Regions from separate parts of the Fictibacillus marinisediminis genome, predicted to be linked through region 2. Evidence: riboswitches for the same ligand, from Rfam matches in the RefSeq annotation. Region 2 holds a riboswitch; each other region holds the start of a gene.
What was found. A riboswitch is a leader RNA that binds a small molecule or an ion and turns the genes downstream of it on or off. The one in region 2 is predicted to bind S-adenosylmethionine.
Positions count from the first base shown of each region.

Region 1: it holds a riboswitch for S-adenosylmethionine, as region 2 does, so the genes downstream of both, LCY76_RS19385 (alpha/beta hydrolase family protein) here and LCY76_RS17450 (methionine ABC transporter ATP-binding protein) in region 2, are expected to answer to the same signal.
Region 3: it holds a riboswitch for S-adenosylmethionine, as region 2 does, so the genes downstream of both, LCY76_RS06200 (DUF2325 domain-containing protein) here and LCY76_RS17450 (methionine ABC transporter ATP-binding protein) in region 2, are expected to answer to the same signal.

Region 1 is NZ_JAIWJX010000002.1:3,658,476-3,661,752, reverse strand. Features, by position in the region: gene LCY76_RS19395 (thermonuclease family protein) at 1-705, opposite strand, end outside; gene LCY76_RS19390 (hypothetical protein) at 978-1,238, shown strand; gene LCY76_RS19385 (alpha/beta hydrolase family protein) at 1,207-2,019, opposite strand; SAM riboswitch class I at 2,162-2,268, opposite strand; gene LCY76_RS19380 (bile acid:sodium symporter family protein) at 2,557-3,277, shown strand, end outside.
Region 2 is NZ_JAIWJX010000002.1:3,262,395-3,265,671, reverse strand. Features, by position in the region: gene LCY76_RS17460 (anti-sigma factor domain-containing protein) at 1-1,279, shown strand, start outside; gene LCY76_RS17455 (hypothetical protein) at 1,383-1,685, shown strand; SAM riboswitch class I at 1,807-1,920, shown strand; gene LCY76_RS17450 (methionine ABC transporter ATP-binding protein) at 2,009-3,034, shown strand; gene LCY76_RS17445 (methionine ABC transporter permease) at 3,027-3,277, shown strand, end outside.
Region 3 is NZ_JAIWJX010000002.1:1,120,014-1,123,290, reverse strand. Features, by position in the region: gene LCY76_RS06210 (S66 peptidase family protein) at 1-460, opposite strand, end outside; gene LCY76_RS06205 (hypothetical protein) at 664-834, shown strand; gene LCY76_RS06200 (DUF2325 domain-containing protein) at 864-1,190, opposite strand; SAM riboswitch class I at 1,417-1,520, opposite strand; gene LCY76_RS06195 (ABC transporter ATP-binding protein) at 1,580-2,545, opposite strand; gene LCY76_RS06190 (ABC transporter ATP-binding protein) at 2,542-3,277, opposite strand, start outside.

The DNA of each region.
Region 1 (3,277 bases), 400 kb from region 2:
ATTCTGCTTGTTGGTTTGTGACCCTCCGGAAACTGTTCCGTTTGATGTGCTGGTTTTTGAATTGGCATGGAATCCATCCTGCTGGGCATAGTTTTCAATCGACCAAATGCCAACACCTGCTTTTTGAGCTTTTTCTTGTGTGGCGCGGAACTGATCGACGTATTTGGTGTTAGGCGGATACACATAGGCCACACGGGCAAGGCCTTTTTCCAGAAGCAGTTGGTTAAAGTTTTGCTTTCCGATCCATATGTACGCGAGCAGCCTGCCGTATTTATCGCGTTCGGACACATCCAGCTCGACACCGACTTTTTTGCCCGTTAACTGGGTTTTTGTAAATTTGGAGCTTTCCGGCCCGAACGGCTGAACACCGAGCCTCGGATGTTTTGTCTCGGGTGTGTCGATAAGGAGCATGCGGATTCGCTCCGTTTTTCCGTTCTTAAATTTCACATCCAGTGTATCCCCATCGACCACATACGTAACAGTAGCCGGCATGCCTTTAACGGCAGATGTCTGATCTCTGGATGGAGTGATTTTGACATCATTTGAAGATGAATCTTCTTGTTTTGCAGCAGGTGAATCCGTTTTTTGTCCGGGATCCGTGCTTGTTTGGCCTGTGCTAGGTGCCTGTGCACACCCTGTGATGAGCAAAGCCGTTAACAGCAATACAATCAGGCTAGTCAGACTTTTTCTGCGTTTTTCTCTCAAGTTGATCTCCCCTTAATTTTTAGAGCGTTCAAGTTGGTTGTATGGTAAGGGTAATGAAGTTTACGGCGACGCGTCCATAATAAAAATACAAAAGCTATTATACTACGATATGGAATGCAGAAGGGGACAATGTGAGCAAGTTTTATGCGGCTTTCTTAATTGAAAGATCAAAAAAGACCGAGCACATTTGCTGTATCTTTCAGAGTGGAAAGTGATTCTGAAGCAGCTTAAAGATCACGAAGGTGCAGATTTTTAAAAAGGAAGATGAAGAAGTGAAAAAATTAGTTGCGGCAGTCATCCTGTTGTTGGAAAGTTTAGTGTATGTGTTAGCGCCTCTCACACAAAAAACGTTGTATCTGGACAGATTTTCGGTAAATGCGAACAACCCGGTCAGTTTTCATTGGAACACCATCGCTATCAATACTGGCTTTGTTAAAGGAGATCCGGGATCGGTTTACCATCGCTGTACTTCAGGTGCCAGGCACCGCTTTTACACAAGTGTCAAAAGCCGGTGCCTGGCACCATCAAATTAGAATCATTTATGAGCCAATTGGAGGTTACAGTGATCAGTTCATTGAAGTGCATGATGGATGAGAAGGTGTGGTTGGCGCCTTTAATAAGCCGAATCTTGCTTTTTCCACAGGGTCTTTTTTGTGTGTTCTCAAAGAATTCACCGCAATAATGGGCTGGAATTTCTTTGTCGTCCGTACCGTGAAGGAGCAGCACATCACCCGAAAACTGGGATAGCTGGTCTAAAGGATTGGAATTCTTGAGAGACTGCAGAAATTTTGTGGTCAGGGAATAACCTAAATGATCCACGAATCCTTTAATGAATAGATGGCTATATTCTTCTTCACCCACGATATTAACAATGTCATCAAACGGCCGTCCCACCGCAGACCAGAGGATTAACTGTTTAACCCTTTCGTCACGTGCCGCAGAATGCACAGCGACTGCTCCTCCAAGGCTATGGCCCAGCAGGGTAATCTGGTCGGAATCAACGTTAGGAAGCTCCAAGGCAAAGCTAACGGCAGCATATGTTTGGTCGATTAGGTCTTCAAAGCTGTTTTCCCCATAATTCCCCTCGCTCTCCCCGCAGCCCGAATAATCAAACCGAACCACAACAAATCCGTTCGAAGAAAGCTGCTGTGCGGTTTTAACAAACAAGCGGTCCACACCGATCCGGTTGCTTGTAAATCCATGGCAAATAATAACGGCAGGGAATTTCTTACTTTTGCTCAGTACGGATTCCGGATAATGCACGGTTGAGGTAAGCCTTTTTCCCTCCCAGTGTATACAATCGTGTTTTTCCATATCACCAACTCCTTATTTAACGTTTATCATTTAAAATAACTATTCATATCTTTTTAGTCGGAATTGATTCAATAAAAAACCCCTTCCTATGTTTATGGAAACATAAGAAAGGGTTGAAGAGACCGAAGAATGATCAACACAATTCTTATCTTCCAAGCAAAAAGCTTGTTGAAATTGGCACAGTGCTCATATAGGAGTCTGTTGCCGAGGTTTCTCAGGGTCAATTCCCTCCACCTCTCTGGATAAGAATATTTAATTTCATTTAATGTAAAATAGAATTAAAAGTTTGTCAATTAAATAATCTGATTTGGACAGCTATCTCAAAAGTGTATGCATACATCCTATGCACCTGGCGGGGAGAGGGATTCAAAAATATACAATAGCCTGCGCCTGTTTTTATAGGGTGCCATATATGGTGCCAGGCACCTGAATTACACAAGTATGTAATTGCGGTGCCTGGCACCGCAAACTTAAATATTTTATACTATAAATTAATATACTATTAGAGTAATAGACTCAGACGGAAGAAGGCTAATCGTGTTAGAAAAGTTAAACCACCAGCTGGAAAGATTTATGCCATTTATTACACCCGCAAGCGTGATCCTTGGAATTTTGCTTACGAGCGAACTAAAGGGTTTGCTTTTTTTAGTTCCTTGGATTTTTGCATTCATGACGTTTTCAGGTAGTTTAGGGTCTAATTTTACCCATCTGCGCAATACACTGTCCCGGCCTGTGCCCATCCTGACAGCACTCATCATCCTGCATATCATAATGCCGATATGGGCGTGGGGAGTCGGGCACATTGCGTTTTCCTCGGATTCCCCAACCATAACCGGACTCGTATTGGCAATGGTCATACCGTGCGGCGTGACGAGCAGCATCTGGGTATCCATTTATCGGGGGAACAGCACCCTCGCGCTTTCCATTATATTGATTGATACGCTATTATCGCCGATCGTCGTACCTTACAGCCTATCCCTGTTTGTCGGAGAAACCGTCTCCATTAATGAATGGTCCATGGTGAAGGACCTGTTGATTATGATCGTGATCCCATCTGTCATTGGCATGCTGCTCAATCATTGGACGAAGGGAGAAATAAAGAACACGCTCGGGAAAAGAATCTCTCCTGTTTCTAAAATTTGCATGAGTGCTGTGGTCGCCATCAATGCTTCGGTTGCCACCCCGTATTTGGTTCATGTGAACGGGAAACTTTTATTGATTGGTTTGTTCGTCCTGTTGATCGCGGCCAGCGGTTACT
Region 2 (3,277 bases):
AATTTTAATGGAAGTTAATAAAGGGAAAGCCGTCCTATTAACGAAAGACGGTTGTTTCATCACCGTTAAGGTGCCACGCGGAAAGCATCCGGTGGTAGGTATGGAATACAGCGTTTCGAGTTTTTCAAAATGCGGAACGCGCCGATTTATATTTCCTTCTCTTTCACTTACAATAGCAGCATTGCTTATACTTGTTTTATTTTCAGGAGTAAATCCACTGGGCCGCAACGACAATACTGTTGCGGCTTATGTGAGTTTTGACGTAAATCCCAGCCTCGAAGCAGGAGTTAACAAAGACTTGCAAGTCATTAAAGTAAAAGCATATAACGCTGAGGGACGGGAAATTCTCCAATCATTAAAACAAAAGAAAAACATAAGCCTTTCCCACTTTGCTTCAGCTTTGCTGAACGCTTATGACAACAAAGGATATCTGAAGAAAAACCCGGATGTCATGATCGGAACAACCATCGTAAACCAAAATAATGACAAGCTTCTGTCTGCATTGGATGAGACTGTATCTTCCATTAAAAGGAATGCATCCATCTATAATTCGAAAGCCGCCATCACAGTAAAGAATATTAATACAAATAAACGGAATGTTGCAAAAAAGAATGGCGTATCATCTGGAAAATACATGATGTACTTGGATGCTAAACGAAAAGATAAGAACATTTCTCTTAATGAAGTGAAGAACATGTCTTATACCGAGCTAAAGAGAAAAATAAAACCTGTACATGAAGAGCCAGAAGAATCCGGCCATACAAAAAACCATTCAGAAAAAATTCTTCGCAATCATAGAACTCTTGAAACCATAAAGATTAAGACGAGTTCCCTGCATAGTTCTTCTCCAAAAGGACATGCGAAAAAAGAAGTCAAAGAAGAAAAGATAGAACCCAAGCTAGAACCAAACAATAAACGTGCTGTCCCAAAAACCAAAAGGCACGAAGGTCGAAAAAGCAGCCTTAAAGCTGAACATAAAGAAAAAAATGAATCAAAAAAAGTAAAACCACATCCTTCAAAGCAACATCACGAAGGGCCGATGTACAACAAGCAAGCAAAGAAAAATACTAATTTGAATACTGCTCCGAAACAGCATCCTGCTGTTCATGAAACGAATAAACAAAAAAACCAAAAATGGGATAAGGGAAAAAAGCTTGAAAAAAGAGAGCAGAAAAATTCTCCCGTTCATCGGTCTGAAAAAAAGTACTGGAAAAAAGAACAGAAGAAAAATCTTAAAAAGCCGCCAATGAATAAAGAAATACATAAAAAGGCTGGCTAAAAGTCGACACAGCGTTTAATAAACTGTCGAAGGAAAAATCAAGGAAGACACCAACCATCTCCCGAACATTAAGCTATACACGTTTTTTAAAAGGGGGATGTTTATGGATTGGGTTCATTGGCAGGAACAGGTTCAAAAAACGGCCTTCCTTCAGCCGCTGATAGGGACGGAGACTCCCAGTGTGACGGCTGATGGAGAACGATTATGTTTTTCCTTCGTAAATAAGTACAACGGTTCAGAGCGGATGACCATGCTTACAGGCAGGATGGATGATTTGCATGAGGTGTTTGGTGGCCAGCAGCGTCTGAGCGATTTAATCAGGCTAAAAAGAGTAACTTTTACGGGAACATACAGAGAACAGCTGAAGTTAGAATCTCTTCTGTTTTTATGCAAATTGGAGTCCTAAGCCAAAAGAATCGGGTCCTTCTATCTAAAAAACAGGAGTTATGGATTGACACTCCATAAAGGTGATGTTAAAATTCGAAACGTGCTAAGAAATGCTAACTAAATAACGAATAACAAATTCGTTCTTATCGCGAGTGGTGGAGGGACTGGCCCTATGAAACCCGGCAACCGTTAAGCAGCTTCCTGCTTGAAAAGGTGCCAAATCCTGCAAAGCAAACTGCTTTGGGAGATGAGATGACGGTGCATATAAATTTTTATGCCCTTCTGCTCATGACCTGGCAGAAGGGCATTTTTTATTTTTCAGAAAGTGAGGGATCCGGTCTCTTGATAACATTAGACGCAGTAAAAAAGATTTTTCAGACGAAAGACGGAGCTGTAAACGCAGTTGACCATGTCGATCTTTCTATAGATCAAGGAGAAATTTTCGGGATTATTGGATACAGTGGTGCAGGTAAAAGTACACTCATCCGAATGCTGAACATGCTGGAAAGACCAACGAGCGGAGATGTAAACGTTGCGGGAAAAAATCTTTCCAAACTTAGTAACAACGAGCTTCGAAAAGCCCGGCAGGAAATCAGCATGATATTTCAGCATTTCAATCTGCTTTGGTCCAGAACAGTAAGGGAAAACATTGCATTTCCACTTGAGATTGCAGGTGTGCCGAAAGCAGAGCGCCTGAAGCGGGTGGATGAACTGATTAAACTTGTTGGACTAGAGGGCCGTGGAGAATCGTATCCTTCCCAATTGAGTGGAGGACAGAAGCAAAGAGTCGGGATCGCACGTGCACTGGCCAATAACCCTAAAGTTCTTCTTTGTGACGAGGCGACTTCAGCCCTTGATCCGAAAACAACAGACAGCATCCTTAATTTATTAGTTGAGATCAATCAAAAGCTCGGCTTGACCATTGTTCTTATCACACATGAGATGCATGTCATCCGAAAGATCTGCCATCGGGTCGCTGTTATGGAAGCAGGTAAAATAGTGGAACAAGGGCCGGTTTTGGAAGTATTCAGGCATCCTAAAGAGTCCATTACAAAAGATTTTGTTAAGCAAGTAACAGAGCCTGAAGAAACGACAGACATGATCAAGCAGCTGGCATCTGAAAAACCTCAGAGCCAAATTGTACAGCTCACCTTTGTTGGAGGAAGTGCAGAACAGCCCGTTATTACAGATGTGATCCGTAAATTTGACGTTCAGGTGAATATCCTGCAGGGTAAGGTATCGCAAACACAAAACGGGCCATATGGAACGTTGTTCATCCAGCTGGAAGGAACAGATACCGAAATTCAAAAAGCGGTAGCCTATATGAATGGGCAGAAAGTAGAAGTGGAGGTGATCTCATATGAATAGTCTTTTTCCGAATGTGGAATGGAGTGGAATGTGGGGTGCCACCGGACAAACACTGTACATGACAGCTGTTGCGGTTCTTGCCACTTTTATTTTAGGTCTTCTTTTAGGATTAGCATTATTTTTAACGGGTAAAGGGAACCTATGGGAGAATCGATTTTTAAATTTTGTCTTCTCAGCGATCGTAAATATCTTCCGTTCCATTCCGTTTATTATCCTGATCATTTTATTGCTTCCGTTTACGCT
Region 3 (3,277 bases), 2.1 Mb from region 2:
TGGAAGTTGCCTGGAAAAACTGTTGGTAGTTATAAGCCGGTGTATTTGCATTAAAGTCCAGCAGGAGAAGGCTCTGAAAGGTGATTAAATCGGTATATTGGTACAGTACATTCAGCAGGATTGTAATATCGCTGTATCCTGATACGATTTTTGGATTCTGCCGGATGACATCAAAATCCAGATACGGCAGAATTCCCTCTACTCCTACTCCCCCTCTTGTCGGCAAAATCATTTTCACCTTATTATTCCTAAACATCGCCATTAAATCAGCTGCCCGCTGTTCATCCGTTCCGGCCAAAAAACCAGTATTCGTGTAAACATTTTTCCCGAGGACAATATTGAATCCGAAATTTCGCAGCGTGGTTAATCCTTCATTAATTATTTGGGCCTCCAGAGGGCTTCCGAGTGTCACGATCCCGATGGTGTCCCCTCTCTGCAGTATCGGTGGTTTAACAGCCATACCTTCATCCCTCCATCAGCACGGTTTCCCATCGAGATTCCATCGATTATGTATATTAGAGTGATGATTTTCCTATAACTATATTTTTTCAATTCCTCCAATCAAAATACTAAAAAGGGAACGAAACGGGTATGTAGAAGTATATAGATATACCATCGTGCCATTCATGCAATCTCAAATGAAAAGGAGAAAGGGGAATTTTCATGAAAGAATACAAGGTTATTGAATCCAGCGGGCGGTTTACTTTCAGCCTGGAAACGTTAAGAGACTCAAATACTCCATTGTCCAGAGAGGAAGCCGAACAGATTAAAGAAAGACTGGAAGAGTGCGTTCCCTTTCAGCTTGAAGTTGTAAAAATTGATTCAACGGAATGAAAACCTGCCCTGTGAGGCAGGTTTTCTTATTACCCATTAACGGCTATTTTCTTCCGTTTTGTGCGATTGCTTAAAAGCTCTGATTTTTCAAGTACAGCATAGATCGAGCACCAGGACCGCTTGGAAAAATAGATGGGAATGCTCTGTTTGTTCGCCTTTTTCTTAATCGCTGCTGAAAACTCATGGTTTATAAAATCGGTCAGGACCAGAACCAAGTTCACATGACTAGGAATCTCCTTTTGAGACATTCTAGCTTTTCTTCCGCTTACATGAATGATCTCCCTTATCCCTTGATGCTCCAGTTTCTTCGTAATTTTCCCAAGATGATCTCCACCAACAATTAATAACGACGACATACCAGCATCTCCTTCCCTCTCTCTTATTTCAACTATTTCTTCTTGCTCGAACTGAATAAAAAAACCAAAGGCAAACATCCCAAAAAGAGAGTTGCCTTTGGTTTTCCAATCAGCAGCAAAAAATATACAAATATTCCTATGGATTTACTCTGTTTTATACCGTAATAAAAACCTCTTCCTACTACGATCACGTAATAAGAAGAGGTTAGACATAACCAAATTACCCTTCTTATTGTCCAAGCCAAAGCTTGTTGGAATTGGCACAGTTCCCTCTGCGGGACCGCTGCCGAGGCTTCAAAGGGCCAATCCCTCCACCTCTCTTAATAAGATAGAAAATTTTAAATTATTAAAAATAATATAATGGAATAAGCCTGGTAAGTCAACAGTTTTTAAGCATAATGACAGGCCGTAAAATGTCCGTTCCCCATATCCCTGAATTCGGGTTTTTTTTCCGCACAAAGCTCTGTTGCCAGCGGACACCGTGTACGAAACTTGCAGCCTGACGGCGGATTAACAGGACTCGGAATATCTCCTTTTAAAATAATTCTTTCCCTCTTGATCCGTGGATCGGGAATTGGGACAGCAGACAAGAGCGCTTTCGTATAGGGATGCAGCGGATTATCAAACAGCTCTTCTTTCGTTGCCATCTCCACAATATTGCCAAGGTACATGATCGCAATCTTTGTACAAAGATGCTCCACGACACTCAAATCATGTGAAATAAACAAATAGGAAAGACCTTTTTTCTTCCTCAGATCACTGAAAAGATTAATTATCTGTGCCTGAATGGAAACGTCCAGAGCAGCGACCGGTTCATCCATGACAAGAAACTCGGGATTGAGTGCCATCGCCCTGGCAATGACGATTCTTTGCCGCTGGCCGCCAGAGAATTCATGAGGATAACGATCCACATGAAAGGGTGAAAGACCGCATGTTTCCATTACTTGAAGCACCTTTGCTCTAACATCCTTACTGGAAGCAAGACCGTGCTGAACCATGGCTTCCCCAATGGCATCTCCCACCCGGATCCTGGGGTTTAATGAGCTGAAAGGGTCCTGAAAGACGAGTTGGGTCTGCACACGCAAACTCCTTAGTTCCTTTTTCTTTAGTGAGTAAACATCTTTCCCTTTGAAACGAACTTCCCCTTCGGTTTTCTCATGCAGCCTTAGAATGGTCTTTCCAATCGTGGATTTCCCGCTGCCGGACTCTCCGACGAGACCAAATACGTCTCCTTTTTCAATCGTAAATGAAACACCATCGACCGCCTTGACCGATTCACTCTTTTTTCCAAATAGGCCGTTAGAGCTTGAGTAGTATTTTTTTAAATCTTTTACTTCTAACAATGCTTCACTCATCGTACGGCCTCTCTTTCATAAAGGTAGCAGCTGACACTATGGTACTCAGAGGTTTTTTCAAGCTCTGGATGCTTCGTCCGGCAAATGTCCATGCAATGCTCGCACCGGTCAGCAAAATAACACGAGTCATACAGTTCAGCAAGGTTTGGAACCTGGCCGGCTATCGTGTAAAGCTCCTCTTTTCGCTCTCCAATCACCGGTTTGGCTTTCAGGAGACCCTTCGTGTAAGGATGCTGTGGATTCGTAAACATTTCCAGGACAGGGCCCTGCTCCACAATCTTGCCTGCGTACATAACGACAACATAATCAGCCATCTCGGCAACAACTCCAAGGTCATGGGTAATCAGTAGAATGGATGTTTTAAACTGCTCTTTAATATCCCGTAAAATATCCAGTATCTGAGCTTGAATCGTTACATCCAGGGCAGTCGTAGGCTCATCGGCGATGATGAGCTTCGGATTGCAGCTGATCGCGATGCCGATCATGATCCGCTGCAGCATACCCCCGCTCAGTTCGTGCGGATACATGTTAATGATTTTCTCAGCATTTGGAATTCCCAGCCTTGTGATGAGCTCCTGTGCTTTCTTATAGGCTTCCTTCCGGCTAAGCAGCAGATGCTCCTGGAGCGGCTCAATCATCTGCTGGCCGATCGTATACACTGGATTCAGTGAGGTCATCGGTTCCTGAAAGATCATTCCGATATCATTTCCGCGAAGGCGGCTGATTTCTTTT